Regions from separate parts of the Candidatus Syntrophocurvum alkaliphilum genome, predicted to be linked through region 2. Evidence: predicted binding sites of a transcription regulator. Region 2 holds the regulator's gene; each other region holds the start of a gene.
The links. Region 2 encodes Rex, which represses fermentation and respiration genes when NADH is low (regulators of the CRP and FNR family bind a similar motif). Its sites were predicted from a motif close to ATTGTTAANNNNTTAACAAT; they were not measured.
Positions count from the first base shown of each region.

Region 1 (11,140 bases), 800 kb from region 2:
AATTTCCTTCTAAATGTTTAAAATTAACTGAATCTGGAACTATTTTTCTTAAACCATATAAAATATCAATTTTAACATCTTGATCAGCATTTTCATTAATTGTAACTGCAGCTGTAGTATGAGGTATGAAAACCACACATAAATGAGAAGGAGTTGGGTGGTTTTGCACTAATTCTTTAATCTTTGTTGTTATATCAATTAATTCATCTTTCTTATTTGTTATTACTTGTAATGTATACATAAAAAGCCTCCTTTTTTATTTTATTAATAACTTGGTATTAAATAGTATATCTAAAAATCTTTAATCATTCATAATATTATATATAATTCTTTGCTTTAGTTATTCATGGGGGCTATATGTTATCAAATAGTTTATTTATAAGTTTTTTAGCTGGTTTTTGTACTACGCTTGGTGCTGTTTTATTATTCTTACAAAGGAAATGGAGCAACAAAAATTTAGCTTTTTTTCTTGGATTAGCTGCTGGAGTTATGATAGCAGTTGTAATTTTTGATTTATTACCATCAGCACTTTTTAGTCCAAACTATAAAAGTGCAATTTTAGGCATTTTAGTAGGTGTTATTTTATTAGGTATTATAGATAAAATTTTTTTTAAGCGTTTTACTAAAGACGATTCGCTTTTAGGACTAGGATATTTAATAATGCTTGGCATTGCTTTACATGATCTCCCTGAAGGTATGGCGATAGCCTTAGGGGATGAAATGCACTCTAGAGCAGGTATGGTTATCGCTTTAGGGATAGGGATTCACAATATTCCTGAAGGTATGGCAATAGCTGCCCCCTTATTAATGGTAGGAATGAGTAAATTCAGTATACTTGTAAAAACCTTTTTAGTTGGATTAATAACCCCTCTTGGCTATATTATCGGAAAGTTAGCTATTACAGTTGTACCAAACTTACTACCTTTACTATTAGGGTTTGCTTCTGGAGTTATGTTGTATTTAGTAATTTTTCAACTGTGGCCTGAAGCTAAACAAAAAAATCAAACTACTAGATGGTGGGGGTTATGGCTAGGGATTTTAATTATACTAATAGCAACTTATATATAAATGAATAATTTATCTTGTCTTTTCTAACAATAAATAGAGCAAAAAAGGAGAAGGGAAAGATAAATTATGAATTGGTTATATCTTGGAATAGCAGCTATATCAGGCGCGGCTATGGCCTTACAAGGATCACTAAATGCTGCTTTAGCTAAAGCTTTGGGGATATGGACATCTACCTTAATTGTACATATTATTGGACTTGCAACTGTTTTAGCTATCATTATTATAGCTAGTATAGGTTTTTCTAGTTTTACTAAGCTTGGTACTGTCCCATGGTATGTATATTTAGGTGGTTTTTTAAATGTTTTAATAATTTACGCTGTTATGCGCTCAATTCCTGAAATTGGAGTCGGAAATGCCACAACAGCCATAATAGTTGCTCAGATATCAACTGCAGTGCTTATTGACCATCTCGGAGCTTTTGGATTAAAAAAGTATGAATTTCAGTATTGGGATATATTGGGAATAGCATTATTAGCAATAGGAGCTAGAATCCTTCTTATGGAGTAAAAATTTCAAATACAACTAAACTTAGACTATTGGAATCGGCTGTGCAAACATGTTTGCTCAGCCTTAAGTTTTTTGTAGTTACTTTTTGTAGTGTAAACAATAATTGTATATTAAATCGAAAAGCAGGATTATTAAATAATCCTGCTTTTTTAATAAATTAAGAAATTATAAAATTAATTATAAGGAAAATCGAGCTACCTAGTACTAGAAGCAAACCTATTACACCACTCCAAAAAGGTACTGGATAAAGTTTTATAGCAAAATCAATATAGTATGTAACCAAATCATCATTTTTTGTAGGAAGCAACTTTTTATTGGTACTTTTGTACACAAACAAAAAATATAACAATAAAATTAATCCTATACTTAAAGCTATTAATCCGTAAATCATTTGTTTCCTCCGCTTTTAATTATTTATCAATGTTAAAATTACATCTTCAATAAAGCCAATTATATTATATTTAAAATTTAAAATAAATTTAAGTATATTTGAGCAAATTTAGTTCTTTTTTTATTGGGTATTAACATAAATGTCAATAATCTTTATAATAGAATATATGTTTGGCAGAAAGAGGTAGATTATGGTTAACGAAAATATTGTAAGCTCATTATATAATCTTAATACTCTTATCAACTCATGGAAAGAGAATTTACCAGAAATTAATATACTGCGAGAAAGATTTTTAGAAAAAGGACAATTTATAAACCTTATAAACTTATCTAAAAAAGAAATAAATACTATCGTAGAAGCTGGTAAAATTGTGGCAGTAGATGGTTCAAGGGTTGAATTTGGCTCGTTTTTTCCATATTATATTTGCTTACTAAAAACTTTAGCCAAAAGCACGGGTTATTTTGATGGTGAAAAACATGTTGATGATTTTTTAGCTCTAACTCCTTTAGACCATAAAGTTTTTAAAGAAATTGAAAAATCAAGCATTGATAATAAAATAAGTATAGATGAATCGTATAGAAATTATTTAAAAGAAAATCTAGCCCGAATGGAGTTGAAAACAGCCTTAACTACTATAAAAAAGTTTAATCCATCATTAATAATTTTGGATGGGGGATTCTTGCTTTTTGATAAATACCCTGAGTGGGAAGAGTTATATCAAGAGTGTATAGACAAAGATATAATACTTGTTGGTTTAATTGAAGAAATAGCAACATCAGAGTTGGCAAAGTGGTTTAATATTACTGTTGCTAACAGACCTAGAATATACGATAGAGAGTTATTATTTGGGCTTTTTAATCAAGGTGAATATATTAATTTTCATACAGGTAATCGTATTAAAAAAGATTACTGTACTGTATTTGGTAGGCTATCATCATCACCTCAAGCAATAGCATGTGATTTTTTGCCTGAGCAGGAACACTATGTGAGTAATACTATGCATTTACTTTATTCATTAACTCCTAAACAAGGACAAGGGATTCCAATATGGTTACAAATAGTTGATGCAGAGGTTAGACTAAGGAAAAAAGAAGTAGACAAATTGATAAGCACCTGTATAGATAGTGATACCTATCAAAGATATTTCAAACCAAACCGAGAAAATCGAATTTATTAATGGGGGATTATTATGCAAGTTGTTGGTATGACGAATGAACATGAGGTATGGGCAACTTCTGGTGACAGAAAATTTAGACTTAATGAACTATTAATAATAGAGGATGAATACGTAGGTAATCCTGTGGGGGAAGTAATAGAAACATATGCTCTTAATCCTTTTATTCCAACAGTTGATGAGCGTTCACCAGTTTTAATAGATAGTGATGTTGTAAAAACATTAGGTAATTTGGGATACCATATTCAAGATGAAATGATTTATATTGCAAAAATAAGGATTTTAAGTGAATTATTCTATCCTGTAAAAACAGGTGCAGTTGTAAGAGAACCTTTATTTGAAGAGGTTGAAGACCTTTTGATAAAAGCATTTCCTAATGTAGGATTAACACTAGGGATAATTCAAGGAACAGAAGGGCTTTTATCATCACTACCATCAGAATTAAGTAATATAGCTCCCCTTTTTAATGATAAAAAGGGAGTTATATCTCAAAACGGAGTTCCATTTATTTTGGACTATAAATCGATGCAAAGTTATCCTCATTTAGGGGTTTTTGGGGGCTCTGGTTCTGGGAAATCTTTTGGTCTTAGGGTTATAATAGAAGAATTAATAAGCAAGAAAATACCATTATTAATATTTGATCCACATTATGAAATGAATTTTAAAGATTCATTTTCAGATGAATTACCCGATAAATTTAAAGCCACATTTGAGCGTAATTGTACAATAGTAACAGTAGGTAGTGATGTTGGGGTAAAATTTGATTCACTAGGTCCTGGAGATTTATGTAACTTACTGGGTGCTGTAAGTCCAATAACTGAAGCTATGGAAAATGCAGTTGCTAGTTTACTTGAAAATAAAGATAGTAGGGTATTATTTATAGAGCGTTTAAGTAATTTGATTTCACTACTAGAAAGTCCTAGTGAAGAAACTTTTAGACAAGAGTTTATGCAGAGAAAAGACATTGAGGAAAAAAAGAAAAGCTATTACTTAAATAGATTACTAGCTCTAAAGAAACAGGTGGGGCAATTAAGCACATTAAAATCCATTAGTTGGAGGTTAAATCGCTTAGTCCGCCAAGGTATTTTTATGGATGAAGGTATTAAAAAAATAGAAGATGGCTTAAAAGCTCAAAAAGCAGTTATTGTTAGAGGTAATATCTGGATGTTAAGAGTTTATGCTGCTTATGTTTTAAGAAGTATTTATACCAAAAGAAGAGAATACCGAGATGCAATTCAAAAAGGCTTAAATACAGCAACAAAATTCCCACCCTTTATAGTAGTTACAGATGAAGCGCATAATTTTGCACCAAGGGGAGAGCACAATATTCCATCTAGGAGAGAAATAAAAGAAATTTCTCAAGAAGGGCGTAAGTATGGGGTGTTTTTAATACTTGCTACACAAAGACCAGCTTTATTAGATGATACAGTTAATGCCCAACTTAATACTAAAATAATATTTAGAACAGTTAGATCTACTGATTTAGCTGTAATTAGGGAAGAAACTGATATTGGTTCTGAAGAAATAAAAAGACTACCTTATTTATTATCAGGAACCAGCTTTATATCCTCACCCATATTTGGTAGAACAATATCAGTTAAAGTAAGGGTTTCAAAAACCAAAAGTCCACATCAAATTAATCCTTTTGATGAACTAACTGAAAAAAACGAAGATGAAGAAAAAATATATAATATAATTAATGAATTTATTCCCATAAGTGAAACTAATCTTTTGGATCCCCTCTTAAAACTAGAGGAAGAAGATATAGTAATTAGTGAAGATCAAATGATAAATTACCTTGATAAACTTGTTGATCAGGGACAGTTAGTAAAGGAAAACAATCAATTATTAGGGTTTACATATAAAAGTACAGGTGATAATTAATGAAAATACTCTATATTACAGATACGCATATACGTGGTAACAATCCAGCGAATCGAATAGATAATCTACCAGAAACACTTAAAAATAAACTAAGAGAGATAAATAAAATAGCTATTGAAAATAAAGTGGATTATATATTACATGGAGGCGACTTTTTTGATACTCCAAGTCCGTCTCTAGCTATAACTGGGGAGTTTTTAGAAATTTTTAGGGAATTCGAAGCACCTATATACGTTATTAGTGGTAACCATGATTTATTTGGTGCTAATTTAAGCTCTCTCCCTCGAACTTTACTAGGGTTTTTAAGTCGTTTAGGCTTTATAAACATTTTAAATCCGGGTGTACCAATATATATTCATAAAAACAATGTTAAATTGCAATTAACTGGCCAGCCTTATCATTTTGATATGGATAGAAGATCTGTAGAGCTTGATTATGTAGTGAAAAAGGGTGCATGTGATGTTGCTATACATATGGTGCACGGAATGTTGTCATATGAAAAGGAGTTTCCTGGTGATGTAACTCTTATCGAACAAATAACTAATACAGAAGCTGATATAACTTTAAGTGGACATAACCATTTAGGTTTTGGTGTAATTGAAAAAGATGACAAACATTTCATAAATCCAGGGGCAGTTGTTAGATTATCTAATCACAAGTCAGAATTAACTCGGAATATAAATGTTTGTTTAATTAGCTTAGAATCCAAAATTGATTGCAAATTAATACCTCTTACTAGTGCATTAAATGGAACTGATGTATTAGATAGAACAAAATTAGAAGAAAAAGCGGCTATGGAGTTAAAGCTTGAAATGTTTGCAAGTGAGATAAAAAACGTAGCAGATATGGAAAGGATGAATGTAAAAAACATTATTGACGAGGTTGTTGAAAAATTAGGTGAATCTACTGAAGTAAGAAAAGAAGCCTTGAAAAGAATTTCTATAGTGGAAGAGAAATTTTCTTTTAGGGATGGATGGGATTAATGAAATATCTAAAACAATTAGAAATTATCAATTTTCAATCACATACTCATACCAAATTAAACCTTAGTTCTGGTTTAAATATTTTTGTTGGTGAATCAGACCAAGGAAAAACAGCAATTATTAGAGCAATTCGTTGGTTGTTTTTTAATGAACCAAGAGGATCGGGTTTTATTAGAGCAGGTGAAACATCTTGTGAGGTTACTGTAATTTTAAATAATGATGTTAAGATTTCACGTATTAGAGATGATTCTAAGAGAATTAATAGATACATTATAAAGAAACCAAATCAAGAAGAAGAAATATTTGAAAAATTTAACAAAGATGTTCCTCAAGAGGTACAGAAAGAGCTTGGTATTTATAGACTTTGGATAGATAAAGATAAAGAATTTGAGTTAAATATTGCTCGTCAATTAGATAGTCCATTTCTTTTATCCGAAACTGCTTCAACACGTGCAAAAGTAATAGGTAGAATAGCTAATTTACATATTATTGATGGTGCTCAAAGAGATATTTTGCGAGATATCCGTGGTTTAGGCAGAAGAAAAAATGATTTAGAAAATGATATAAATAATATGACAGAAACTCTTAAAGAATATGCTGATTTACCTGAGCAAGAAAATAAGATTAATAAATTAAATATTGTTATTAAAAAAATTGATTTATTAAAAGAAAAAATTAATAAACTTGAGGACATTAAAACCAAATTGAACAATAATGAAATTAAAATACAAAATATAAATACTTTTTTGAACAAATTGCAGTTTTTAGAAATATCTAGTGAAAAAATTATTCAATGCCAAGAAGTTGAAAAACATTTAAGCAAATTAGAAACAATAAATAAAGATATTAAATTAAGAAAGGAACAAGCCCAACATTTTAATAACTTGGCTGAAAAACTTCAATACGTTGAGGATTCAGCTGAATTCTTAAGTCAATTAAAGGAAACATATACAGTTTTCAATGATTTGGGTAATATAGATAGCCAGATTTCCTTATGTCAAAAAAAAATACAGACTATAAACTATGTTATTACAAAAACCCAAAATATAGATAATGGGGATAACCTTATTCACCAGCTATATGAACTAAGGATAAAAGGGCATGAAATACAAGAATTAAAAAGGTTATATGATGAAAGAAAAAAGAATTACAACACCATAAAAAGATATCTGGAAAAATATAAAAACTTAGATAGTTTGGAAAAAGTTATTAATAATTTAAATTATCTTAATCAAAGCTATATAAATGTACTAAATATATCGGAAAATTATTATTCGACGAAAGATGACTATGAAAAGAGTAGTCAAATCTTAAGTAATATTGAAGATAAATATAACAAATTGATTGATAATTATATAGCAACTTTAAAGGAAGCAGGTAGATGTCCCACTTGTTATTCTAATATAGACTTAAATCTTATAGACGAACTTACTAAGAATTTATCAGATAAAAACAATTAAAAGGATAGAAAGGGGGTTAAGGACTGTTTTTAGTCCGCTAAATTATGACTAAACAAAATACATATGAAGAAAAAATAAAAAAATTAGATAAAGCTATTAAGGCTGCTCGTGATGATAGAAGTAGAGCTGTCGCTTCTAAAGAACATTTAGAAAAAGAATTAATTGAATTAAGGAAAAAATCTGAAGAATTAGGAGTTAATCCAGATGAATTAACTGAAAAAATTAAAGAATTAAAAACAGAAATGGATTCACTAATTGAAGAAGCTAAAAACCTACTTCCAGATGAATATCTAGAAAAGGTAGGATTAAAATAATGGAACCATTAAAAAATGCTTTGGCAGAATTTCAAAATGATTATTTAGTGCGTAAGGGAGAATTTGATAAACTTAATCAAATAATTGATCAAAAACAAATTGAACTAAGAGAACTTGATAATAAAATTCAAATATTTAAGCAGGTTAGTACGATATATCAATTAGCATCAGAGTATGCAAGAAAAAAATCTAAGAATACAATGGAAAGCCTAGTTAGCAATGCATTAACCATTGTATTTCCAAATGATCTAAAATTTAATATAGAACTAGAAGAAAAAGGGGAGAGAACAGAGGCTTATTTTTTAGTATCATCAACATATGGAGGAGAGCAGATTGTATCAAATGAACCTCAAGAATCACGCGGTGGAGGAATTGTAGATATTGTAGCTCTTGCTCTTAGAGTGTCACTACTTGAAACCTCTCGCCCAAAGCTCGAAGGTCCTCTATTACTTGATGAACCTGCTAAACATGTTTCAGGAGAATATTCTAAAAATGTTGCTGAGTTTTTAAATATGGTTGTACAAAACTTTAATAGACAAATAATTATGGTTACTCATAATCAGCATCTTTCTGATGCTGGAGATATTGCATATGAAGTATTTATTGAAAATGGACAAAGTAATGTAATATCTAAATTTAATCAAGATAACTATTAAATCACATTACTACTGAAAATTCATTTACACGGAATTATGGACACCCTAATCATTTAACATTTTAATAAAATTTCTCTTAAGTTCAATTTCGGAAGAAAATTCATCTATGCTTCTTTCTCCAATAGTTTCTATTGTAGCGTCCAATAGCGCTTTTAGTACTTGGTCTTTATTTACTTGTGGATTTTTATTTGCAACTTCTTTTAAAAAATCAAACTGGTGTTGATAAATACCAACTGTTAGTTGAACAGTAGTATTACTATTAGATTCTTTTGTATTAGATGGATAATCTGATACTTTTTTTTCTTGATTAATCACATCTTCTTTATCTTCTTTTTTGCTTCCTGCTTGTTTAACTTGCTCTCTAGCTAAGGCCCACTGGTCTCTAGCTAATTTTTCTATAGAAGGATTTGAATTAATTTGGGGATGTCCTATTGCTCTATTAAACCAATTCACGGCTTCGGAATATTCACCAGTTCTTCGATAAAGCTCTCCTATTAAATAAGTTGCTTGTATATCACTTAGGTTACCTATTGTATTTGTCCCTTTTTCATAAGCTTCTCGATAATGTTTTAATGCTTGATTCATATAAGTGTTTTCTAATTCTGTATTTTTAATCTCTCTAGCTAACCAAGCAGATGCTAGTAGTAGTCCTGCAATTTCGCCTGCACTAGCTTTTTTTAATTGTGAACACCGTATAGCTAGTTGAAAACTTCGTAAAGCAGTTGTTAAATCTCTTTCTCCTGAAAAATATGGTTCTTCTTCTTGTAAAATTGCAAGTGCTTTACTTAATTGTTCAACTATAACAGGTGAAAGTGGTTTAGAAAAAGTATTATTAGATGCTGCATAATTGCAATATGGACAAACAATAATCGAATAATGAAGTGGACTAACACCTTTATATATTGTATGAAAATCAGGCTCTTTATTTTCTACATATGTAGCTGAGCTTCTAACAGATAATGAACTGAATTGGCCTGAGCATACTGGACAAGTATATTTTCTATCAAAAAAAACATTAGATTGTGGCACAGATATCACCTCGTACTCATTATTCTAAAAAAACAATATTTTTCCTTTAATTTTGTTCTAAAATAAGTTGTCCTGCAATGAGAAATTATAGTAACATCATATATGAGGAAAAATATGTAAGTGATATAAAAAAATGGGGGCAGTTAAAATAAGGGGGAGTAAATTTGGAAATTAGGCACTTTATGAGTACTGAAATTATTCAGTTATATCCTAAAACTAGTATTTGGATGGCCTCTGTAGTATTCCTAGAAAATAAAATTGATGGAGTACCCGTGGTTGATGATGATAAATTAATTGGATTGTTTACTAAAACACATTTAATAAAAGCAATAAAAAACAAAGAAAGTATGGATATACCTATTGATAGATATATGACAAGAGATATAGAAGTTCTATCACCTTATGATAATATATTAAGTATAAATATAACTAGTTATGGTTGTTATCCTGTTATAGAAAATGGTGAACTGGTGGGAATCATAACAAGATATGATATGTTGGTTGCTTTAAATTATATTATTGATGAAATATCTGACCAAATATACAAGGTTTCAACTTCAGTATATATAACCGTATAGAAGCAATTGATGAAGATAAAATAACCGAACTGAAAAATTTAAAACAAAAAGCAAAACAACTCAAGATATTAAAAAAAGACTTTGAAACCAAAATTAATGAAAGGAAATATCCAATTAATTTAATTTATAAAAATAAAGAAATGGAACGGTTAATTCATCAGGCAATCAGGGTTGGACAAGTAGATACAACTGTTCTTATTACAGGAGAATCTGGTGTCGGCAAAGAGTTAATTGCAGAAATAATTCATAATAATAGTAATAGACGAGCTGGTACATATGTTAAACTTAATTGCGCAGCTATTCCAGAAAACTTATTAGAATCAGAATTGTTTGGATATGAAGCTGGAGCATTTACGGGAGCAAAAAAAGAAGGTAAAATAGGTTTATTTCAAGTTGCTGATGGAGGAACCTTACTACTTGACGAAATTGGTGAAATTCCTCTTCATATACAAGTTAAACTCTTAAGAGCGATTCAAGAACGTGAAATAATAAGAGTTGGTGGTACAAAGTCAATTAAGATAGATGTAAGATTGATTACTATTACAAACAAAAATTTAGAGCAAATGGTTAAAGCGGGCGAGTTTAGAGAAGATTTATTTTATAGACTAAACGTAATACCTATTAATGTACCGCCTTTGCGTAAAAGAAAGGATGAAATACCTTTATTAGCTAATTATTTTTGTGATAAATTTAATCGCAAGTATAAATTAAATATGACTATAAAAGATGATGCACTTAAACTTTTAATGGAATATAAGTGGCCAGGAAACATTCGACAGCTTGAAAATTTCATTGAAAGATTAATTGTTACTTCTGCTACAAATAGTATTAATTCTAATAACTTACCAGATTTTATACACCATAAAGAAGAAATTAAAGAAATTAACAAAAATGAACCTGTTATAATTAATAAAATTATTCCTTTGAAATCAGCCGTTGAAACTGTTGAAAAAAAGTTGTTAATAAAAGCTCTAGAACTTACTGACTCATACAATAAAGTTGCAGAATTGCTTAATGTGAATCCATCAACTATATCTAGAAAAGCACAAAAATATGGAATACTTAAAATTGAATAAAATTACGAGGGTGGTAACAC
Region 1 covers NZ_CP046457.1:668,976-680,115, forward strand. Annotated here, with positions in the region: gene SYNTR_RS03255 (secondary thiamine-phosphate synthase enzyme YjbQ) at 1-241, opposite strand, end outside; gene SYNTR_RS03260 (ZIP family metal transporter) at 358-1,068, shown strand; gene SYNTR_RS03265 (DMT family transporter) at 1,135-1,575, shown strand; gene SYNTR_RS03270 (hypothetical protein) at 1,733-1,966, opposite strand; gene SYNTR_RS03275 (DNA double-strand break repair nuclease NurA) at 2,157-3,143, shown strand; gene SYNTR_RS03280 (ATP-binding protein) at 3,156-5,024, shown strand; gene SYNTR_RS03285 (metallophosphoesterase family protein) at 5,024-6,007, shown strand; gene SYNTR_RS03290 (AAA family ATPase) at 6,007-7,467, shown strand; gene SYNTR_RS03295 (hypothetical protein) at 7,512-7,781, shown strand; gene SYNTR_RS03300 (hypothetical protein) at 7,781-8,437, shown strand; gene SYNTR_RS03305 (DUF2225 domain-containing protein) at 8,483-9,475, opposite strand; gene SYNTR_RS03310 (CBS domain-containing protein) at 9,649-10,044, shown strand; gene SYNTR_RS03315 (sigma-54 interaction domain-containing protein) at 10,185-11,120, shown strand.
Region 1: the regulator Rex is predicted to act here: its motif matches at 1,978-1,997, upstream of SYNTR_RS03275 (DNA double-strand break repair nuclease NurA).

Region 2 (11,140 bases):
GAATATCATTTAAATTTATAAATTTCTTTCTACATGCATGATCAAATATGCCATAAACTATATCAGCTTTTTCTTTTAATATTTCGATTAAGCTTTCTCTTGGGTGTAAATCACTAAGGTATTTTATATGGTTTTTAATAAAAGCTTCTTGATTATTTTCATTTTTAAGCATTAATACCATACCTGAAAACATATTGACATCATCAATTGTTAAAATTCTTCCTAATAGTAGGATGTCATTTTTAAAAAGGTCTAACTCTAAAGGTTCTTTTAAAACTAAGCTATAATCTTTTTCTAAGATAATATCATAGACAAACAATGACTTATCCTTAGATTTAACAGCTTTAAAAACGGATAAATAGGAGTTGTTTAAAGAGTTTAAGCAGTTTAAAAGTTTATCTTCAATATATTTCCCATTTTCATTCATATATAAACAACCTAAACTCTGATTGTTTTTAAAAGGCTTATCAAACCAGAGCCAGTCAGAATAAAAAGATTCATTATCTTGGGATAAATCTTTATCTACAGTAAATCTCACAAAGCGAGATAGAGAATCTTTACGGTGTTTTTTTATTTCAGTATTGTAATAACTATCAAGCTTTAGCTTTAGAACAGATAGTAATTGATTATAAAAGTTAAATGTATCATCTACAGGCACATCAACTATGTCCTTTAATTCTAAGCAACATTTTTTATACTTTTTCCCACTTCCACAAGGGCAAGGATCATTTCTACCTATATCTTTTGTACTCATAAATCTTCACCCACTTATATTTTTTACATGTTAAGATTAGCATATAGTTAAACACTACTTCAATATACCTTAAAAATGTGTTAGAAAGCAATCTACTATAACGTATATATAATAAAATTTAAGAGTCAATAAAAGTAGGTGATTAAAATAAACAATTTTATTTTGACACAGGTGCAAAATGTGGAAGAAAAAATACTAATTTCTAGAATTCAAGATTTATGTAAACAGGCTTCTAGAGGTAATGTAGTAGTTAGTGATTTTTTAGACCTTAGGCAGCAAGAGCTAGCCTCATTAGTAATAAATTATATTAAAAACACTAACTTTGATTATTTTTTTTATGGTGGTTTTTCAGAAGCAGAAAGAAAACGCTTAATTATATCTCCTCAATGGCAAGAAAACCCAGATAACTTAATTAAATGTATTGAAATTAAACCAATAGGTAAAAATGGTTATTTAGAACATCGTGATTACCTAGGAGCACTACTTAATTTAGGTATTAAGCGTGAAAAGTTAGGGGATATAGTTATACAAAATGGTAGTGCATATCTATTTGTGGATTCTTTGCTTGTAGATTATATAATTATAAACTTAACTAAAGTTAAGAAACTTACTGTTCGTTTGCAACAATTTTTTGGGGAATTTGAGTACATAAATCCAGGAAAAAAATATATAAAAACCACGATACCTTCACTACGTTTAGATGCAGTAGTATCAGCAGCTTTTAATATGCCCAGGTCAGATTCTTCTCGGCTTATAAGCGGTGAGTATGTAAAAGTGAATCAAAAGACTATTATAAAAAATTCACATATAGTTAATGAAAAAGATCTTATATCAGTACGTGGAAAAGGGCGAGTTACAGTAGAAGAATTAGGTGGAATAACACGTAAAAATAGACATCATGTATTACTCTCCTTATAAATGCTCACTTGGATTAACACTACACCAATTACTGTCTTTAACAAGAAGTGACTATATAACTTGCACACCAGTAGTGTTTTTAAGTACAATTTAAAATGTAGCAATAATGGTAAATAATATTATTATATAGATTTAATGAGGAGGTTTATATATATGTCTAATAATCATAGTTTGCCTACTGTATACAATTCATCAAATGTTGAAGGAAAATGGTATAAATTTTGGATGGAAAATAATTGTTTTACTCCAGATAATGATTATACAAAAGAACCGTTTTCTATAGTCATGCCACCACCAAATGTAACAGGATCTCTACATTTAGGACATGCATTAGATAATACTATACAAGATATTTTAACCCGTTGGCGAAGAATGCAAGGCTATAATACGTTATGGCTTCCAGGTACTGATCATGCAGGCATCGCAACTCAGGCGAGAGTTGAAGAATCTTTAGCTCAAGAAGGTTTAAACAAGCATGAGCTAGGCAGAGAAAAGTTTTTAGAAAAAGTATGGGAATGGAAAAATCTTTATGGTGATAGGATAACAAATCAGCTTTGCTTACTAGGCTCTTCTTGTGATTGGACTAGGGAGAGATTTACTATGGATGAGGGTTGTTCTAGAGCGGTACGAGAGGTTTTTGTAAACTTGTATGAAGACGGGCTTATTTATCAAGGTGATTACATAATTAATTGGTGCCCTAAGTGTCAAACAGCTCTATCAGATATTGAAGTTGAACATGAAGAAAACGATGGCCATTTATGGCATATTAAATACCCTATTGAGGATAGTAATGAATACGTGGTTGTAGCTACTACAAGACCGGAAACAATGCTAGGGGATACTGGTGTTGCTATACATTTAGAAGATGATAGATACAACCATCTTATAGGAAAACAGGTTATACTTCCAATAATCAACAGAAAAATACCTATTTTTGCAGATGAGTATGTAGATAAAGATTTCGGAACAGGTGTAGTTAAAGTTACACCGGCTCATGATCCTAATGATTTTGAAATGGGATTAAGACATAATTTAGAACAATTAGTTGTAATGGATGAAACTGCTAAAATGAATGATAATGCTGGGATTTTTAAAGGAATGGATCGATATGAATGTCGTAAGAAACTAATTGAAATATTAAAGGATCAAGAACTATTAATAAATATTGATGATCATATGCATTCACTTGGACATTGTCAACGCTGTGCTAATATCATTGAACCAATGGTTTCAAAGCAATGGTTTGTTAAAATGGAACCACTGGCAAAACCTGCTATAGAGAAAGTAGAAAATGGTGAAATAAATTTTATCCCGGAGCGATTTACCAAAACATATATTAATTGGATGGAGAATATAAGAGATTGGTGTATTTCTCGTCAGTTATGGTGGGGACATAGAATTCCTGTTTGGTACTGCCAAGAATGTGGAGAAGTTATTTGTAGTAAGGAAGATCCAGCAAACTGTAATCAATGTGATTCACTACAGCTAATACAGGATGAAGATGTTCTTGATACTTGGTTTAGTAGTGCCTTATGGCCTTTTTCAACCTTAGGATGGCCAGAAAGTACTAAAGATATAGAATGTTTTTATCCAACTAGTGTTCTAGTTACTGGCAGGGACATAATTTTCTTCTGGGTAGCTAGGATGATATTTTCTGGTATAGAGCATACTGATGATGTCCCTTTTAGAGATGTTAATATTCATGGTTTGATTCTAGATGGACAAGGAAGAAAAATGAGTAAATCTCTTGATAATGGTATTGATCCAATTGAGGTAATAGATAAATATGGTGCAGATACCTTGCGCTTTTCACTTATAACTGGTGTTACTCCTGGTAATGATGTGCGTTTTCATTGGGAGAAGGTAGAAAATACACGTAACTTTGCTAATAAAATTTGGAATGCTTCTAGGTTTGTTCTTATGAATCTCGATGATTTTAAGGAAATTGATATAAACTATGATGAACTTGAACTAGTGGATAAATGGATTATTTCTAGATTTAATACTAAAGCTGAACAGGTAACAAAGTTATTAGAAAGCTATGATATAGGTGAGGCTGCAAGTGGGCTTTATGAATTTATCTGGGACGAGTTTTGTGACTGGTATATAGAACTGGCAAAACCAAGGTTGTTTAATAATAACACTAAAGAAAAGCTAGTAGTAAAAAATGTATTAAGAAATACCTTAATGGGCATTTTAAAACTTCTTCATCCATTTATGCCATTTATTACTGAAGAAATATATCAAAACTTACCGGGTCATAATAATACAATTATGTTAGACAGATGGCCAATAGTAAATAACCAATTAATAGATGATGTTGCAGTGGAAAACATGAATGATTTAATGCGATTAATTAGGCTTACTAGAAATATAAGAGCTGAATTCAATGTAAATCCAAGCTCTAAAATATCTAGTATAATTGTAATACCTGATGAAACAAAAAGAGAAAATGTAGAAGCAAATAAAGATTACATTTTAGATTTGGCTAATATGTTAAATGTAGAAGTAGTAAATAAACTCGAAAATAAGCCAGGACAAGCTGCATCAGCAGTGACTGCGTTTGCGGAGATATATGTGCCATTAGAAGGAATAATTGATGTAAAAAAGGAAATAGCTAGACTTGAAAAAGAATTAAACAATTCACTTAAAGATTATGAAAAGGCAAATGCAAAGTTAAATAATGAAAACTTTATATCTCGTGCACCAGCAGAAGTTATTGAAAAAGAAAAGGCTAAAGCACAAGAAGCAAATTTAAAGAAAGAGGGTATATTAAATCGTCTACAGATATTAAAAGGCAAGTAGAAAAGGAGCTTGCAGAATTAAGTTTATTTGGAAGCAAGCCGGGATTAGACAGGATTAAGCAGTTACTGAAAAAACTTGGGAATCCAGAACGGGACCTAAAATGTATACATATTGCGGGTACTAATGGAAAGGGTTCTACATCGCTAATAGTTGGAAGTGTTTTATCAGCTGCGGGATATAAAGTGGGTAGATTTACTTCACCCCATCTATACTCGTATTTTGAAAGAATAACTATTAATGAATATGAAATAGAGCCTAGTATACTTATGGACTATTTGTATAATGTTAAAAATCATGCAAAAAGTCTAGAGGATGAAGGTCATGAGTATCCTACTGAGTTTGAAATATTGACTGCTATAGCCTTAAAGTGTTTTAAAGATTACAAGGTAGATATAGCTATTTTAGAAGTGGGTATGGGTGGAATATATGATTCAACAAATGTAATTGAATCTCCTTTAGTATCTGTTATAACAAGCATAGGGTGTGATCATACTCAATATTTAGGTGATACCTTAAAGGAGATTGCACATAACAAAGCGGGTATAATAAAAACAAATGTACCAGTAGTAACTGGGGAAATAAATGATGATGCACTTAGTGTTATAAGGAAAAGGGCGACACAATTAAATGCACGCTTATTTCATGCCAATGAAATAAAAATAAAACTTCTTAAACCCCCAGATTTATCCGGATTTACTATTGATATTAAAGGATTAAGTATTAATATAGAATCGGTTAAAATTTCGTTACTAGGGGATTTCCAGCTTACCAATATTTCTGTCTCCATTTTAGTATTAGAAATACTAAAAAACAATGGGTATAAGATTACTAATGAAATAATAGCTAAAACATTCCCTTCATTAAAACACCCCGGTCGTTTAGAGATAGTTAGTAATAATCCTCTTGTAATAGTTGATGTTGCTCATAATCCACAAGGGTCACAGGCTTTAGCAAGATCACTTGAGACATTGCTACCTAATAAAAAGAAAGTTTTAGTATGTGGATTTCTTGATGATAAGGATATCCAAGAAAACTTAAAACCATTGGGGAACAAAACAAAAATTTGTATAATTACGAAACCTAAGAGTCATAGGTCTAGTAATTGGCATAATATAGCCTTTATTTGGCAACAGGAATTTCCGCATATTAAATTTATAGTAGAAGAAAATATACAACGAGCAGTTGAAAAAGGATTTAGTTTGGTGGGAACAGGCGAATATCTTCTAATAGCAGGTTCATTCTATTTATTGAGTGAAGCAAGACAATTATTTGTACAAAATTAACAATTTATTAACAGTAGTATTTTTAGGTGTTTGTTATAATAAATTTACAAAGTATTGCATAGTGATATTTTAGGAGGTATAAATTTGGTTTTTAGACTAAAACCACGTGATGAAAGATTTTACGAATACTTTGAAGAAATGGCAGATATTATCTGTGAAGCATCAAAAATATTAAAAACTTATTTTGAGGAAAAGCACGATCCAATTAAAACACTAGAAAAACTATTAGACTTAGAACATCGTGGTGACCAAATATTTGCAACCACAATTAAACAAATTAATAATACATATATGCCTCCTTTTGATAGGGAGGATATAATAAATTTAACTCAAGAATTAGATAATATACTTGACCACATACATGGTACTATGGACAAAATAGTTCTTTATAAAGCTGGCCATCCTAGAGAAAAACATATATTAAAATTAGTTAGTGTTTTAGAAGAAGCTACTGATGAAATTAGAGAGGCTATGACACATCTTAGAAAACTACGTTCCAATCATGACCAAATTCTTGAGCAGTGTGATAAAATACGTTTATTTGAACAGGAGGGTGATTACTTGTATAGAACAGGTATAGCAATCCTATTTGATAAAACTGAAAATGTTATTGATATTATAAAATGGAAGGAAATATATGAACATCTCGAAACAACCTTTGATTATTGTGAAAATGTCAGTAATGTTGTTAAAGCTATAACTGTCAAATATGTTTAGTATTACACTAGTACTTATCCCAATAATATTAGCACTAATATTTGACTTTACAAACGGATTCCAAGATACAGCAAACGCTGTTGCTACATCTGTTGCCACCCAGGCTTTAAGCCCAAGAATGGCTGTGATTTTAGCAGCAGTTTTTAATTTTTTAGGTGCTTTAAGTGGCACAGCCGTAGCAATTACTATTGGAACAAGCCTTGTCTCTCCTGACCTTGTAACCCCTATAGTTATTATAGCTGCTCTATCTGCAGCAATTTTCTGGAACACTTTTACTTGGTACTTAGGTATACCAAGTAGTGCTTCACATGCACTGATTGGTGGTATAGTAGGTGGAGTTATAGCTGGCTATGGAGTTACTCAAGTAAAGTGGTTAGGCTTTGTGAAAATCTTTGCAGGATTAATAATATCACCCGTTGTAGGTTTTTTAGTAGGCGGAATTTTTATGGCCGTTTTTTTTTGGCTATTTAAAAATCACTCACCTTTAAAAACAAATAATAAGTTCAGAAAGCTACAGGTTTTATCAGCATGTATGGTAGCCTTTGCACATGGTTCAAACGATGCGCAAAAATCGATGGGGATAATTACTATGGTGTTGTTTGGGGCTGGGATAATAACTGTTTTTGAAGTGCCTTTATGGGTTAAGGTTGCTTGTGCTTCTGCAATGGCATTAGGAACAGCACAAGGTGGATGGAGAATTATAAAAACTGTAGGCTCAAAAATATTTAAAATAGAACCAATTAATGGGTTTGCTTCTGATTTTACTTCATCAATTGTAATATATTCAGCAACTTTATTAGGTGCACCTGTAAGTACTACTCATATAGTTTCCTCTTCTATAGTGGGTGCAGGAACAGTTAAACGTGCAAAGGGGGTTAGGTGGCAGGTAGCAATTCAAATTATAGCAGCTTGGGTTATAACAATTCCTTCTTCAGCTTTTGTGGCTATAGCAATGTTTGAAATAATTAGTAAGCTTTTTTAATAAAATCCAGATAGAATGATAAAAATAATATTAATTTATAATATTCTAATAAAAACATTATTAAATTTTTCACAAATATGATACAATAACAGTTATAAATGATTAAGAAGAGGAGTGGAAGCTTGAAAGCTTATAAAATACCTGAAGCTACTGTTATGAGGTTGTCAATTTATTCTAGGTATCTGCAGAAACTAATAGAAAATGGTACTCAAACAATTTCTTCTGGAGAAATTGCAAATGGGGTTGGCGTAGGTTCTGCGCAAGTTAGAAAGGATTTAGCTTATTTTGGTGAGTTTGGTACTCGTGGTGTAGGATACAATGTAGAAGAGCTTTTTAATCATTTAATGGAAATATTGGGCTTAGATGAAAAATGGAATGTTATAATTATAGGAGCAGGAAAGTTAGGTTCAGCTTTAGCAACATATCAAGGATTTATTGATAGAGGATTTAATATAACTGCTATTTTAGATATAGATGAAGCCATAATAGGTAAAAAGCTCATGGATATTGAGGTAGAGCATATTGATTTACTTAGTAAGAAAGTTAAAGAAAACAATGTAGAAATAGGTGTAATAACTGTTCCAGGATCAGTTGCTCAAGTAGTTACAGATGATTTAATAAAAGCGGGTGCTAAAGCAATTTTAAATTTTTCACCGAATGTATTAAGAGTTCCTAATGAAATTATTCTTAGAAATGTTGATTTATCAGTCAATTTAGAGGTTTTGAGTTTTAATCTATCGTTTCATAAGTAAAAATATTTAAAAGCTCTCTTAAAGAGGGCTTTTTTTTGTGTTTTTTATGATAGTATCTTTATTAAAGGTGTTATCTTGTTTTCAAGAAATACTAATGCTAAACTTGAAAAAAATGGAGGTAGGGTTGTGGGTGGAAGGTCAAGGACCTCATGGCAGATATTATTATTGCTTTTAGCTATAGGTGGAATTGTTGGAGGTTTTATAGGAGATGCTATAGTTAAGCTATGGCCACAAATGAATATTTTAGGGAATGCACAAAGTGTTGGGTTACCACCATTTACTATGGATTTACAAGTGTTTACCTTAACATTTGGTTTTATGTTGCATATAAATATTTTTACTATTATAGGTTTCATTTTAGCTTTTCTTGCTTTTAGAAAACTTTAAGTAAAAGAAGGTGTAGTTTTGCCAAGAATTATATTAGCATCACAATCTCCACGAAGAAAGGAACTTCTAATTAAGATAGGATTAGAATTTGAAGTGATTCCTGCTGGTATTAATGAGGAAGGTTTAACTGCAAATTCTCCAGATGAACTTGTCCAAAAGTTAGCAATACTAAAAGGACGTCATATAGCAAATAAAGTAGAAAGTGGAATTATTATTTCAGCTGATACTATTGTTGTATTAAATGGACAGATACTTGGAAAACCTTTTAATAGAGACAGTGCTAAAGCTATGCTTAAAACCCTATCTAATAATATTCATGAAGTTCAAACTGGTTTATGTTTAATAAATAAAGACTTAGATAATGAACTAGTAATAGTTGAAAAAACTATGGTTCACTTTAAAAGCTTAACTAATGAAGAAATAGATTTTTATATAAAAACAGGGGAACCTATGGATAAGGCGGGGGCTTATGGCATTCAGGGTTTTGCTTCTGTATTTATAAAAAAAATTGAAGGGTGCTATTTTAATGTAGTTGGTTTGCCGTTACATAGGTTATATGAATTGCTTATATCTCAGGGGGTTAATCTAATGGGGGGAGAAGGTAGGGTTAATGGACTACAAAGTTACTATAAAGGACATGCCAGAGGACATGAGGCCTAGAGAAAAACTAATAAACAAAGATGAGTTTAGCCTAAATGATGCAGAATTATTAGCTATAATTTTGGGCATGGGTACAAAAAATTTAAGTGCTATAGATTTAGCACATAATATATTAGCATTTCACGGTGGTTTAAGATACCTTAAAGAGGCTAGTTTAGAAGAATTAATGAATATAAAGGGTATAGGATTAGCAAAAGCAGTAAGCATAAAAGCTTCTATGGAATTAGGACGAAGAATAGCTTTAACGGTTCAGGAAAAAATACCAATAAAATCACCCGAGGATGTAAAAAATATTGTTATGGAAGAAATGCGTTATTTTGATCGCGAACATTTTAGAGTTATGTACTTAGATCGCAAAGGTGGACTATTATTTATGCAGGATGTTTCTATAGGTGGTTTACATAGCTCAATAGTTCATCCACGTGAGGTATTTAAGACAGCGGTTAAAAGAAGTGCAGCTTCCATTATTTTGATACATAATCATCCAAGTGGTGATCCAACACCAAGTTTGGAAGATATTAATGTTACACAAAGGCTTATTGAAGCTGGTAAAATATTAGGGATAGAAGTATTAGATCATATAATTATTGGTGAATTAAAATATAATAGCCTGAAAGAAAAAGGATTAATTTAAAGAGAGATTTAGGGAGGATATTAAAAGTGATTTTTGGAAAAGACATGGGAATAGATTTAGGAACAGCAAATACTTTAGTTCATTTAAAGGGAAAAGGAGTTGTTTTTACAGAGCCTTCTGTTGTGGCTATCCAGAACGATAATGGTGATGTTTTAGCAGTTGGAGATGAAGCGAAACAAATGATTGGAAGAACACCTGGAAATATAATTGCCATACGACCAATGAAAGATGGGGTAATAGCTGATTTTGATATAACTCAAGCCATGCTTAAATACTTTATTACTAAGGCCTTAGGACAAAGGACACCATTTACTAAACCAAGAGTAATAATAAGCATACCAACAGGATGTACTACTGTAGAAGAGAGAGCAGTACGAGAAGCTGCATTGCAAGGAGGAGCAAAAGAGGCTTATCTTATAGAAGAGCCTATGGCTGCAGCTATAGGAGCAGGATTACCTGTGCATGAACCAACAGGTAATCTAATAGTTGACATAGGTGGAGGTACAACTGAAGTTGCTGTAATTTCACTTGGAGGTGTAGTGACCGCTAAATCTGTAAGGATTGCAGGAGATGAAATGGATACATCTATTATTCAGCATCTTAGAAAAAACTATAACCTACTTGTTGGCGAGAGGACTGCAGAAGACATAAAAATTAGTATAGGTTCAGCACTTTGGGAAGGGCCTGAAGAGTTTTATGAAGTGCGAGGACGTGATTTAGTTAATGGTTTACCTAAAACAGTAAAGGTTTCTTCTGATGAAATTCAACAAGCACTTAAGGAGCCAGTAGAGCACATTATCGAAGGGATAAAGGTTTGCCTAGAAAAAACTCCTCCAGAACTAGCCTCTGATATAATGGATAGAGGGATTGTAATGGCTGGTGGTGGTGCGTTATTAAGAGGGTTAGATAAATTAATTAGTAATGAAACTGAAATGCCAGTTTATGTATGTGAAGATCCACTTTTTGCGGTGGCTAATGGTACTGGAAAAGTTTTGGAAAATATTGAAGTATTAAAAAGGGTATTAATAACACCTAAAAAATCTTTTTAAAAAATCGGGTGAGGAGAATTGTTAAAGTTAATCAAAAATAAAGTATTGTGGATAGTTACTGTTACATTAATTCTGATATTAGTCATGATTACTGCTACATCTTCTGATAGAGAGGAAATAACATTTATAGAACAAATTACTGGAGATGCATTTGCTCCGCTACAAAGAGGGATGAATGAGTTAACTGATTATATAGCTG
Region 2 covers NZ_CP046457.1:1,468,163-1,479,302, reverse strand. Annotated here, with positions in the region: gene SYNTR_RS11815 (DUF7986 domain-containing protein) at 1-658, opposite strand, end outside; partial or broken gene SYNTR_RS11770 (SEC-C metal-binding domain-containing protein) at 680-739, opposite strand; gene SYNTR_RS07205 (YlmH family RNA-binding protein) at 926-1,672, shown strand; gene SYNTR_RS07200 (valine--tRNA ligase) at 1,826-4,477, shown strand; gene SYNTR_RS07195 (Mur ligase family protein) at 4,444-5,760, shown strand; gene SYNTR_RS07190 (DUF47 domain-containing protein) at 5,845-6,477, shown strand; gene SYNTR_RS07185 (inorganic phosphate transporter) at 6,470-7,459, shown strand; gene SYNTR_RS07180 (redox-sensing transcriptional repressor Rex) at 7,582-8,211, shown strand; gene SYNTR_RS07175 (DUF4321 domain-containing protein) at 8,338-8,598, shown strand; gene SYNTR_RS07170 (Maf family protein) at 8,617-9,258, shown strand; gene radC (RadC family protein) at 9,209-9,892, shown strand; gene SYNTR_RS07160 (rod shape-determining protein) at 9,937-10,941, shown strand; gene mreC (rod shape-determining protein MreC) at 10,960-11,140, shown strand, end outside.

Region 3 (11,140 bases), 1.0 Mb from region 2:
AATTATAGTTGACGTGACAACAAGCGGATATCGTTGCCCATCCGCTTGTCCTCTAATAGAATGATTAGATGTTACTTTTTAAGAATTATTGCATTTGGCCTTGTTGTTGTTGAGATTGTTGATTTTGTTGCTTTATTTGATTTACATCTTGTTGCATTTGTTGTCCTTGACCACCAACTTGGTTTTGCTGATATGCATAAACCATTTTCTTAACCATTTGTCCACCAATACTACCAGCTTGGCGAGAAGTTAAGTCACCATTGTAACCTTGCTTTAGGTTTACTCCAACTTCTTGAGCTGCTTCATACTTAAATTGATCCATTGCTGCTTTTGCTTGAGGTACTAAAATTTGGTTTTGTTGTTGAGCCATTTTTTTCACCTCCTTTTTTTGTGTAGTCTTATTTTTACCTGATATTAAACTAATATCCTAGAAGTATTTTCAATAGTTTTAAGTTCTTTCTAAGTACATCTATAAAAAGAACTGCAGGAACTCCTGCAGTTCTTTATTTATAATTACTTTAATTATTTCAATTCATTTTTATCTTTATTATTATTTTTATTGTTTTGTTTGTTTTCTATATTATTATCTTGATTTTTCTTTTTATTTTGTTTTTGTTTTTTAGCCATAAAAAGTGCACCTCCTTTCATAATATTAGGATGCTTTCTTTAGCGTTTTTTATTATGACAAGTTGATGCTTTTATGGCATGTAAACATATAAATTTTTAGTTTTTTACTATATCTCCATAAAATTTAAATTTATGTTTAATAATTTTTAATATTATCTCTGAATTTTGATATGTTTGAAGGTTTTCCTTAACTAGTTTGCGAGTTATTTCTATTATCTTAGTATCTGATATTAGATTAGCAACTTTTAAGTCATTTAACCCATGTTGTCTAACTCCTAGAAAATCACCTGGACCTCTTAAGCTCAAATCTTCTTGAGCTAATACAAACCCATTGCTAGTTTTTTCCATGGTTTTTAATCGTTTTAAAGCTTCATCATTTTTAGGATCACCAATCAGTATACAGAACGATTGTTTAGACCCTCTACCGACTCTGCCTCGCAATTGATGTAATTGTGATAAACCAAATCTTTCAGCATGTTCTATTAGCATTATTGAGGCATTAGGAATATCTACACCTACTTCTATTACAGTTGTTGCTACTAAAATTTTAAAACTGCCATTTTTAAATTGATTCATAAATAGTTCTTTTTCCTTACTAGGCATTCTTCCGTGAATTAAACCGATTTTATATTCACTAAATTTTTCTTTTAATTCTTCATATAAAGTAGTTACTGCCTTTAACTCTTGTAATTCTGATTCTTCTACAAGTGGACATACTACATATGCCTGAGATCCTTTTTTTAATTGTTCTTTTAAAAAGTTATAAGCTCGATTCCTAAATTCACGTTTAATATATATGGTTTTTATAGGCTTGCGACCAGGTGGTAGTTCATCAATTATCGAAACCTCTAAATCCCCATAAACAGTTAATGCCAAAGTTCTTGGAATTGGTGTAGCAGTCATAATTAATACATCTAAAGTTTGTCCTTTCTTAGTCAAAGCCCCTCTTTGTTTAACACCAAATCTATGTTGTTCATCTATAATGACTAATCCAAGATTTTTAAAATTTACGTTATTTTGTATTAATGCATGTGTACCTATTAATACATCGATATCACCTTTATCCAATGCTTCTAAAATCATTTTTTTCTCATTATTAGGAGTCGAGCCAGTGAGCAATGCAACTACTACATCTGAACTTAAAAACATTGATATTGATTTATAGTGTTGTTCTGCAAGTATTTCAGTAGGTGCCATAATTGCTGTTTGATAGCCGCTTGCAACTGCTTTTGTTAAGGCTAAAGCAGCTACAACAGTTTTTCCTGAACCAACATCCCCTTGTAATAACCGATTCATTGCTTTGGGAGATTCCATATCTAAAAATATCTGATCTAAAACCTTTTTTTGACCATTAGTTAGGTTAAAAGGCAACTCATTTAATACTTTACTAACTAAATTAGTTTTTTCATTATGTACAACATAATTATTTTCAACCTTTGCCTTTTTATTTAAAGAATGTATTCCTACTTGATATAAGAATAATTCTTCAAACGCTAGTCTTCTTCTTGCTTTAATATATGCTTCTCTACTTTCGGGATAATGTATATTTTTAAATGCATATTGAATATCACAAAGCTTATATTTATTCTTTGTATTTTCATCAAATATATCAATATAATTTTTTAATTCATTATTAAGAACTTGCAATATTATTTTTCTTAAAAAATTTTGATATATCCCTTCTGTTAAAGAGTAAATAGGTAAAATTTTATTTTCCATATCACTATCTGAAATAATTTCGTATTCATTTACAAATAACTCTTTACCTCCATAAGTATGTTTAATTTTACCACTAAGAAATAATTCATCACCTGATTTAATTTTTTTACTAAGATGTGCCTGATTAAACCAAATAGCATTAATTGAACCTGAATTATCGGTTATCATTGCTTTGAAAATACTCAATCCACGTGAAGTACGTGTACTGCTTGTATTTTTGACAAAACCTTTTATGTTTACATTATCATAATTATTAATTTCAACTATTTTTTCCACATTACTGCGATTAAAATAATCCCTTGGCATGTACCACAATATATCAAAAACTGTTTTTATATTTAATTTATGTAATGCTTTACTTTTCTTCGGTCCAACACCCTTTACAAATTGAATATCACTAAACAACCTATCCATTGTTTTCTCCCCTTTATACAATAAAAAGCGGGATAACCCCGCTTTTTTTAAACTTGATATAATTATTCTACTGCTAATAAAAAAGGATAATGAGGTTGCCCACCATAATGCATTTCTATTTCATAATCAGAATATGTGCTTTCTATTTGTTGTTTTTCCTTTATTGCTTCTTCTTCCGTTATACTATCTCCATATATAATAGTAATTAGTTCGATTTCATCATCTACAATCTTTGCTAATACATCACTTATTGTTTGTGATATATCGCTACCCTTTGTTGATATTTCACCATTTATAATGCCAATAATGTCTCCTTCTACTATATCTAGATTATTAATTGTTGTATCACGAACTGCATAAGTTATTTCAGCAAATTTTACAACTTCAATTTCTTTTTTCATGTTTTCCGCAACTTCATCTATACTTCCATCTGGGTTATAAGCAATTAAAGCTGTAATTGCCTGCATTATTGATTTTGTAGGTATAATTTCAATTTCTTTATCAGTTAAGTATTTTACTTGCTCAGCTGCTAATATAATATTACTGTTATTAGGAAGAATTATGATTTTATTAGATTCAATTTGTTCGCATGCATTGAGTAAATCCTCTGTACTAGGATTCATAGTTTGACCACCTTGTACAACTTTATCTACACCAAGGCTTTCTAAAATTTGAACTATACCCTCACCTATCCCAACTGCGACTATACCTATTTCCTTCTCATTAATAGGTTGTGGTTCAGGTTGTTGTGATTCTACATTATTTAAATGTTCATGGGCTTCCTCTATCATATTATTTATCTTTATATCACTTAATTGTCCCCATTGTAAGCATGTTTCTAAAACTTTACCTGGATGATTAGTATGAATATGAACCTTAGCTATATCTTCCATGCCAACAACCATCATTGAATCACCTAAGGGATTTAAATGATCTTTTATATCATCTGTATTTAATTTTTTTCCTTTAAGTAAAAGTTCAGTACAGTATTGAAATTCAATATCGATTTCTTTTAGGCTATTATCTCCTTTTGCTTCAGTTTTAACTTCTTTATATGTATCTAACTTTATATCTTTTTCTTGTGCTAATCCTTCAATTGCACCCTCTAAAAAGTATAAAAATCCTTGTCCTCCAGCATCTACAACTCCAGCCTCTTTTAAAATCGGTAACATTTGAGGAGTTTTTTCCAAAGTTTTATAACCAACTTCTACTCCCTTAATAAGAACAGCTACTATATCTGATTCTGTACGCGCATAACTTTCACAAGCATGAGCAACTTCCCTAACTACAGTTAAAATAGTCCCTTCTACTGGCTTCATTACTGATTTATAGGCTGTTTCAGAACCCACCTTAAGAGCGTTTGCCAAATCTTGAGCATTAGCTTTTTCTTTCCCTTCTAAAACTTTAACTATTCCTCGAAATACTTGAGATAATATAACTCCTGAGTTTCCTCTTGCTCCCATAAGTGAACCCATTGATATGGATTTTGCTACCTTCCCTAGAGGAGCTGTGCTATTCTTTTCACCTTCTTTTACAGCTGCCAATAGAGTTAAATACATATTCGTACCTGTATCTCCATCTGGTACCGGAAAAACATTAAGTAAATCAATTTCATCTCTATTGTGTTCTAACCTTATGCAACCGGCTTTGACAAATCTCACCAGATCGTTGCCAGTTATATTTTGTAAACTCAAGTTTTTTGCCTCCTACTTATTTTCTTTTATTACTCTTATCCCTTTAACATTGACATTTACTGAAGCTACTGATACTCCTGCATTATTCTCGAGTACATATGTTACTTTTTGCATAACGTTATGGGCTACTTCTGATATCTTAATACCATAACCGACTACAACATATACATCGACTATTAAGCCATCCTCTGAATCACGTACAGAAACACCCTTACGAATAGATTCTAATCCTAAAATACTCGTTAATTCAGTCTGAATGTTTTGAGATACCATACCTACAAGACCATAACAATCAATAGTCGCTAAACCAGCAATAGTTTCTATAACATCTTTAGCTACAGTGATTTCCCCTAGGTCATTATTTTTAATTATAAACATTATATTTCCTCCTTGCTAATATAATTTAATTCTATTCAAAGAGTATTTATTCCTTCTTCTTGCCCTTTTATACCCTATTTGCTAAAATATAAAAGTCAACTGTAATAGAGAGGGGGCATAAGCCATGGCAAAATGCGAAATTTGTGAAAAAGGTGTATCATTTGGCAAACAATACAGCCATTCGCATATAAGAACTAACAGACAATGGAAACCAAATATACAACGGGTCAAAGTTGTTGTTGGACAAACACCTAAGAAAATTTATGTTTGCACACGTTGTCTACGTTCAGGCAAAGTCCAAAGAGCTATATAAAATGCTAGAGCCTTAGTAGTAAAATGCTAAGGCTCTTTATTTTTTAGCCTCCTCGATAATATCCTTTGTAAATAAGTAAGTTTCATTACAAAAATTGCAACTTATCTCTAGCTTACCCTGCTCTTCAAATGTTTCCTCTATTTCATTTTCAGGCATACTTGCAACAATTGATAGTAATCTTTCTCTATTGCACTCACATCTAAAAGCAAGTGGTTTATCTTTAATAATTATTTCATATTCAATACCATCTAGTACTATATCAAGTATACTTTTTAAGTCTTCTTTTTCATTTATAAATTTGCTAATAGTCCCCATCTTAAGAACATTGCCTTCAATAGTGCGCAATAATTCATCATCTGCATTAGGCATTGCTTGTATAATTAACCCACCTGCAGCTTGTATGCTTAATTCTGGGGCAACAAGTACACCAAGGGATACTAAAGAAGGTAGTTGTTCAGACATTAAGTAATAATGAGCTAAATCTTCACCTATTTCGCCATTAACAAGAGCAACACTTCCAACAAAAGGCTGTTGCATTCCAAGATCTTTAATTACCTCTAATTTACCATCTTTACCAATAATTCCACCAACATTTAACTTTCCTGGAGAAATAGATGGTAAATCTGCACTAGGGTTTGATATTAAACCACGAACATTACCATTATTGTCAGCTGTTGCCAAAACCGCACCAGCAATGCCATTACCATTAACTCTAATAGTTAGACGACTATTCTCACTTTTTAGATCACTAATGCCCATAATAGCAGCAGCTGTTATAACTCTACCTAGCGCTGCTGATGCAGTAGCTGATGTTTTATGTCTTTTAGTAGCTTTATCTACTAAATTAGTTGTTTTTGCTATAAATACCCTTACTTGCTTTGCTTTGTCAGTTGCTAATAATAAATAATCTTTCAAAGTTAATAATCCTTTCAATATTTTTTAATATTTTAGCATTCAATATATAATAATTGTAGGTGCATTAGCAATTATTTCATTTATATAATTGTTTCCATATTTATAATTTTATAAATATAAGTCATATAAATATTTTTTTCATACAAATAATCCATTAAACTATAATAAATCTTAGTTTCACTGACAAATAAGTTACCCTTATTTTTATTATCTTATAATTAAAATATCATTAAGATTTTGCTGCAAAAAATAACTACAAAAAACTTAAGGAGGATCTTATAATGCCAATTTATGAATACAAAGGCAATAGACCAATTATAGCAAAATCATCATTTATTCACCCCCAAGCAGTAATTATTGGGGATGTTAAGATAGGTGATAACTGTTATATTGGTGCTTATAGCATTTTAAGAGGCGATTATGGAAATATTGTTATCGGTAACAAAACTAATGTACAAGAAGGTAGTATAATACACACTGAGCCCACAACTTCTGCTTTAATAGGAAATAATGTAGTAATAGGTCATGCAGCAATTGTACATGGTCCATGTACAATAAATGATGAGGCAGCTATTGGTATGGGAGCTATTATCTGTAATGGATGTACATTAGAATTTGGTAGTATGCTAGCAGCTGGTAGCCTTTTAGCTCCAGGAAAGATAATTCCTGAAAAAAAGCTTGCTATGGGTAATCCTGCTCAGGTTGTAAAGGAAGTTACAGATAACATGGCTATACATAATAAAGCAGCTGTAAATATTTATCACGACCTCGCAGCATGTTGCCAAACCGAATTGAAGCTAATTAAGGAGTAACTTATTGCTTAAATCTTAAATATGGTTTCATAAGCCTCTTATTATTTATCCAACTTTGGTGGTAGATACCAAGGTAATGAAAAATTAATCAAATATATAATTGATTTTGAATTTGATTCCTTAACTTTTTGCCAACAAGTATCTCCTCATAGAAACTACATTATGATGTTTGAATTTTATTTGTTAGAAGAATACACTATACATTATATTTAAATGTATTACTATGCAGTAATTAGTTGTTGGGAAGGAGTTTTATTTATGGTAAAAAATAATATCTTATCGTTTTTTGTTTTGTGTTTCTTTGTAATAGGTTTATTAACACTAAGTGTTGATAATATTTATGCAGACCAACAAACCTTAAGATGGGGATCAACTGGTTCAGAAGTAAGTTTAGTGCAAAAAACTTTAAATGAAAAGGGATATTCATGTGGACCTGTAGACGGAATTTTTGGTGCTCTTACTTTTAATGCAGTAGTTAGTTTTCAAAGAGATACCAATATAAATGTAGATGGAATTGTAGGGCCCCAAACAAGACAAGCTCTAGGGTTAGTAGCTACTAGTAATGAGGACAGTAAAAATAATTCTTTTACTCCATTACAATGGGGTTCAAGTGGACAAGAAGTACGTGATCTGCAACAGATATTAAATAGTAAAGGATATGCAGTAGGAACTGTTGATGGAGTATTTGATGAAAGAACATATAATGCTGTAGTGGAGTTTCAAAAAGATGCACAACTTACAGTTGATGGTGTAGTAGATCATAAAACTAAGACATCTTTAGGCTTAAATAAAATTACTCAAAACTCAAATACAAGAACTATGGTTGCAACTGCTTATTGTCCTTGTGACCAATGTAATTATCCTTGGGGAGGCTATCCATCCTATATTGGATTACCACTAGGTAAAGGTATTATTGCAGTAGATCCAAATGTTATCCCATTAGGAACAAGATTATATGTTGAAGGTTACGGATATGGCGTAGCAGCTGATACAGGTGGAGCTATTAATGGTAATAAAATAGACCTATGTTTTGAAACTCATGAAGAAGCTCTACGCTGGGGAATACAAAATATTGAAGTTACTATATTAGATAAAATTAATAAATAAAAAAACACAGTAAACTAAAATTTTATTTACACGGAATTATGGATACTCCCTCCATAATTCCGATACTCCTTTATTTATATGTAAAGATACGGCTAAGCAAACAAATAAATATGGGTTTTTTTTAGCTTAAGCTGGCAAGATGCTGAGCTAATGAAGACAATTCTTCAGACATTGCTTCTAGCTCTTGAACATTAGTTGAAACTGTCTGTGTCAATTCCGCTTGATTTTCCACTATTGATGCCGCTTCATTCACACCTGTTGTAATAACTTTTACTGACTCTTCTATATTATTAAGTATTTGTGAAATTCTTTCAACTGATAATGTGCTGTTTTCGGCTAGTTTCCGTACTTCCTCCGCTACAACAGCAAAACCTTTTCCGTGCTCCCCACTCCTAGCAGCCTCAATAGCTGCATTTAGTCCTAAAAGTTTAGTTTGTTTTGCAATAGTATTTATAAAATCTAAAACTTCCCCTGTTTCATTAAGATGTTCTGTAGCATCATTAGCAGAATCTATTAAATTATTTCCTCTTGATGCCATTAATTTAGCCGAATTATTAACCTCTTCAATCCTATTAGTTACATTTTCCATAGTATCTGCAAGTTCAATTGAAATATTAGCTAACTTCTCTGATTCATTATGTAACGTTTCTATCATTGCTTCTCTAGATTCAACTACTGTCATCATTACATCAGCACCATGAGAATCAATTACTGCAATTTCATCCCTTTTATTTTCATTTATAATTTCTTCTACTTTAGCATTACCTGTTGCCTCTATAATTACATTAATCCCAGGTAAGGAAATTGCTTGCACTACATCTGAAAATGTTTTCACATTATTCTCTCTTGCTATTACCATTCCAGGTGCATCATAATTTGCATCACAGATCCCTTCGATTTTTATACTTTCTATTCCTAAGCATGATTTAAGTATGGATGTTCCTCCTTGACCTGCACCTACAATAACTATTCTTTTCACCCTATCCCCCCCTATCCTAACAATGTTATATTAATCATTTTTTTTTATTTTTTCTCCTAGCCTCATATTAACTGCTTTCGGTACTAATGAACTAATATCCCCACCAAGTAGTGCAGCCTCTTTTATACCACTAGAACTAACATAAATGTTTTTACTATCAGACATAATAAATATCGTATCTACCTCAGGAATTAACATTTTATTCATCATCGACATATGCATTTCATATTCAAAATCACTAACCGTTCTCAAACCTCTAATTATAGCTATAGCTTGTTTCTCTTGTAAATAATTAGACAATAATCCATTGAATGAATCTACTTCAATATTATCCATATGATTTGTACTTTCTTTGATCATTTCAACCCGTTCTTCAAGAGAAAACAGGGCATTTTTTGTAACATTATGTACAACTGAAACAATTATTTTATCAAATAGCTTACTAGTTTTATTAAGAATATCAATATGCCCATTTGTTATAGGATCAAAGCTTCCTGGATACACTGCTACTTTCATTATTACATCCGCCCCTTTGGTTTTATTAAATCTATTACAATATCAAATATAAAAAAATTCTACTCAAACTTTGTTTTATCCTGCAATTTAATTATTTTTTAAATAAAAATAAAAACACAGAATATTCTTCTGTGTTTTTATTTTCAGCTATATGAAAAGATAATATTACCTTTTTTTTATTAGTTTAATTTAAAGTAATGTTTACTTTAAAATATTGCTTGCTATAACTACACGTTGAATTTCATTTGTACCTTCATAAATTTGTGTAATCTTAGCATCTCTCATCATTCTTTCAACTGGATATTCTCTAGAATAACCATATCCTCCTAATACCTGTACTGCTTCTGTTGTTACTGCCATTGCAGCATCACCCGCGTACAGTTTTGCCATTGCACTTTCTTTACCATATGGCAATCCTTGACTTTCTAACCAAGCCGCTTGATAGGTTAATAATCTTGCAGCTTCTATTTGTGTTGCCATATCAGCTAATTTGAATTGGATAGCCTGTTGTTTAGATATTGGTTTTCCAAATTGAACTCTATCTTTTGAATAGTTAAGTGCAAATTCATATGCTCCTTGAGCTATTCCAACTGCTTGAGCAGCAATTCCGTTTCTTCCACCATCTAGGATCATCATACCAATTTTAAATCCATCTCCTTCTTTACCAAGAAGGTTTTCCTTTGGAATGCGGCAGTTTTCGAATACTAACTCATAGGTAGCTGATGATCTTATACCTAGCTTATCCTCTTTTTTACCAAAGCTAAAGCCAGGAGTATCTTTTTCAACTATAAATGCACTTATACTCTTATGTCCAAGATCCTTAGGTCCTGTCCTAGCTATTACAACATAAGTTTCAGCATAATAAGCATTTGTTATAAATACTTTGGTTCCATTTAAGACATATTCATCACCATCTAGTACTGCAGTTGTTTTTGTTCCACCTGCATCACTACCAGCCGTTGGTTCAGTAATTGCAAATGCCCCCATTTTAGTCCCTTCAGCTAATGGCACTAGATATTTTTGTTTCTGTTCTTCTGTACCAAATTTCCAAATTGGCCATGAAGCTAGTGATACGTGAGCTGATAAAGTAACACCCATAGAACCGCAAACTCTTGAAAGCTCTTCTACCGCTAATACATAAGTTAGAAAGTCAGATCCTACTCCTCCGTACTCTTCTCCCCACGGTAATCCACACATGCCTAAATCAGCCATTTTGCGGAATAGATCCATATCAAATCTTTCTTCTTCATCACGTTCAGCAGCTGATGGTTCTATTTCTCCTTCTGCAAAATCTCTAAATGTTTTTCTAAACATTTCATGTTCTTCTGATAATCTAAAATTCATTTATAAATCCTCCTCATTTTATGTTTATCTTGAAACTACCATAGCTATACCCTGTCCTCCACCAATACAGAGAGTAGCTAAACCTGTTTTTGAATCACGCTTTTGCATTTCGTAAAGAAGTGAAACTAATATTCTGGTTCCTGATGCTCCGATTGGATGTCCAATTGCTATTGCTCCACCATTTACGTTTACTCTATCCATAACCTTTTCTAAACCAAGTTCTTTTGATACTCCTAAAGACTGTGCTGCAAATGCTTCGTTAGCTTCTATAAGATCTATATCTTCTATATTTAATCCTGCTTTATCTAAAGCCTTTTTAGTA
Region 3 covers NZ_CP046457.1:463,740-474,879, reverse strand. Annotated here, with positions in the region: partial or broken gene SYNTR_RS02320 (alpha/beta-type small acid-soluble spore protein) at 182-370, opposite strand; gene recG (ATP-dependent DNA helicase RecG) at 724-2,760, opposite strand; gene SYNTR_RS02310 (DAK2 domain-containing protein) at 2,823-4,454, opposite strand; gene SYNTR_RS02305 (Asp23/Gls24 family envelope stress response protein) at 4,467-4,832, opposite strand; gene rpmB (50S ribosomal protein L28) at 4,957-5,145, shown strand; gene hslO (Hsp33 family molecular chaperone HslO) at 5,182-6,060, opposite strand; gene SYNTR_RS02290 (gamma carbonic anhydrase family protein) at 6,342-6,872, shown strand; gene SYNTR_RS11695 (peptidoglycan-binding protein) at 7,131-7,979, shown strand; gene SYNTR_RS02280 (methyl-accepting chemotaxis protein) at 8,101-8,958, opposite strand; gene coaD (pantetheine-phosphate adenylyltransferase) at 8,989-9,474, opposite strand; gene SYNTR_RS02270 (acyl-CoA dehydrogenase) at 9,676-10,818, opposite strand; gene SYNTR_RS02265 (acetyl-CoA C-acetyltransferase) at 10,843-11,140, opposite strand, start outside.
Region 3: the regulator Rex is predicted to act here: its motif matches at 9,496-9,515, upstream of coaD (pantetheine-phosphate adenylyltransferase).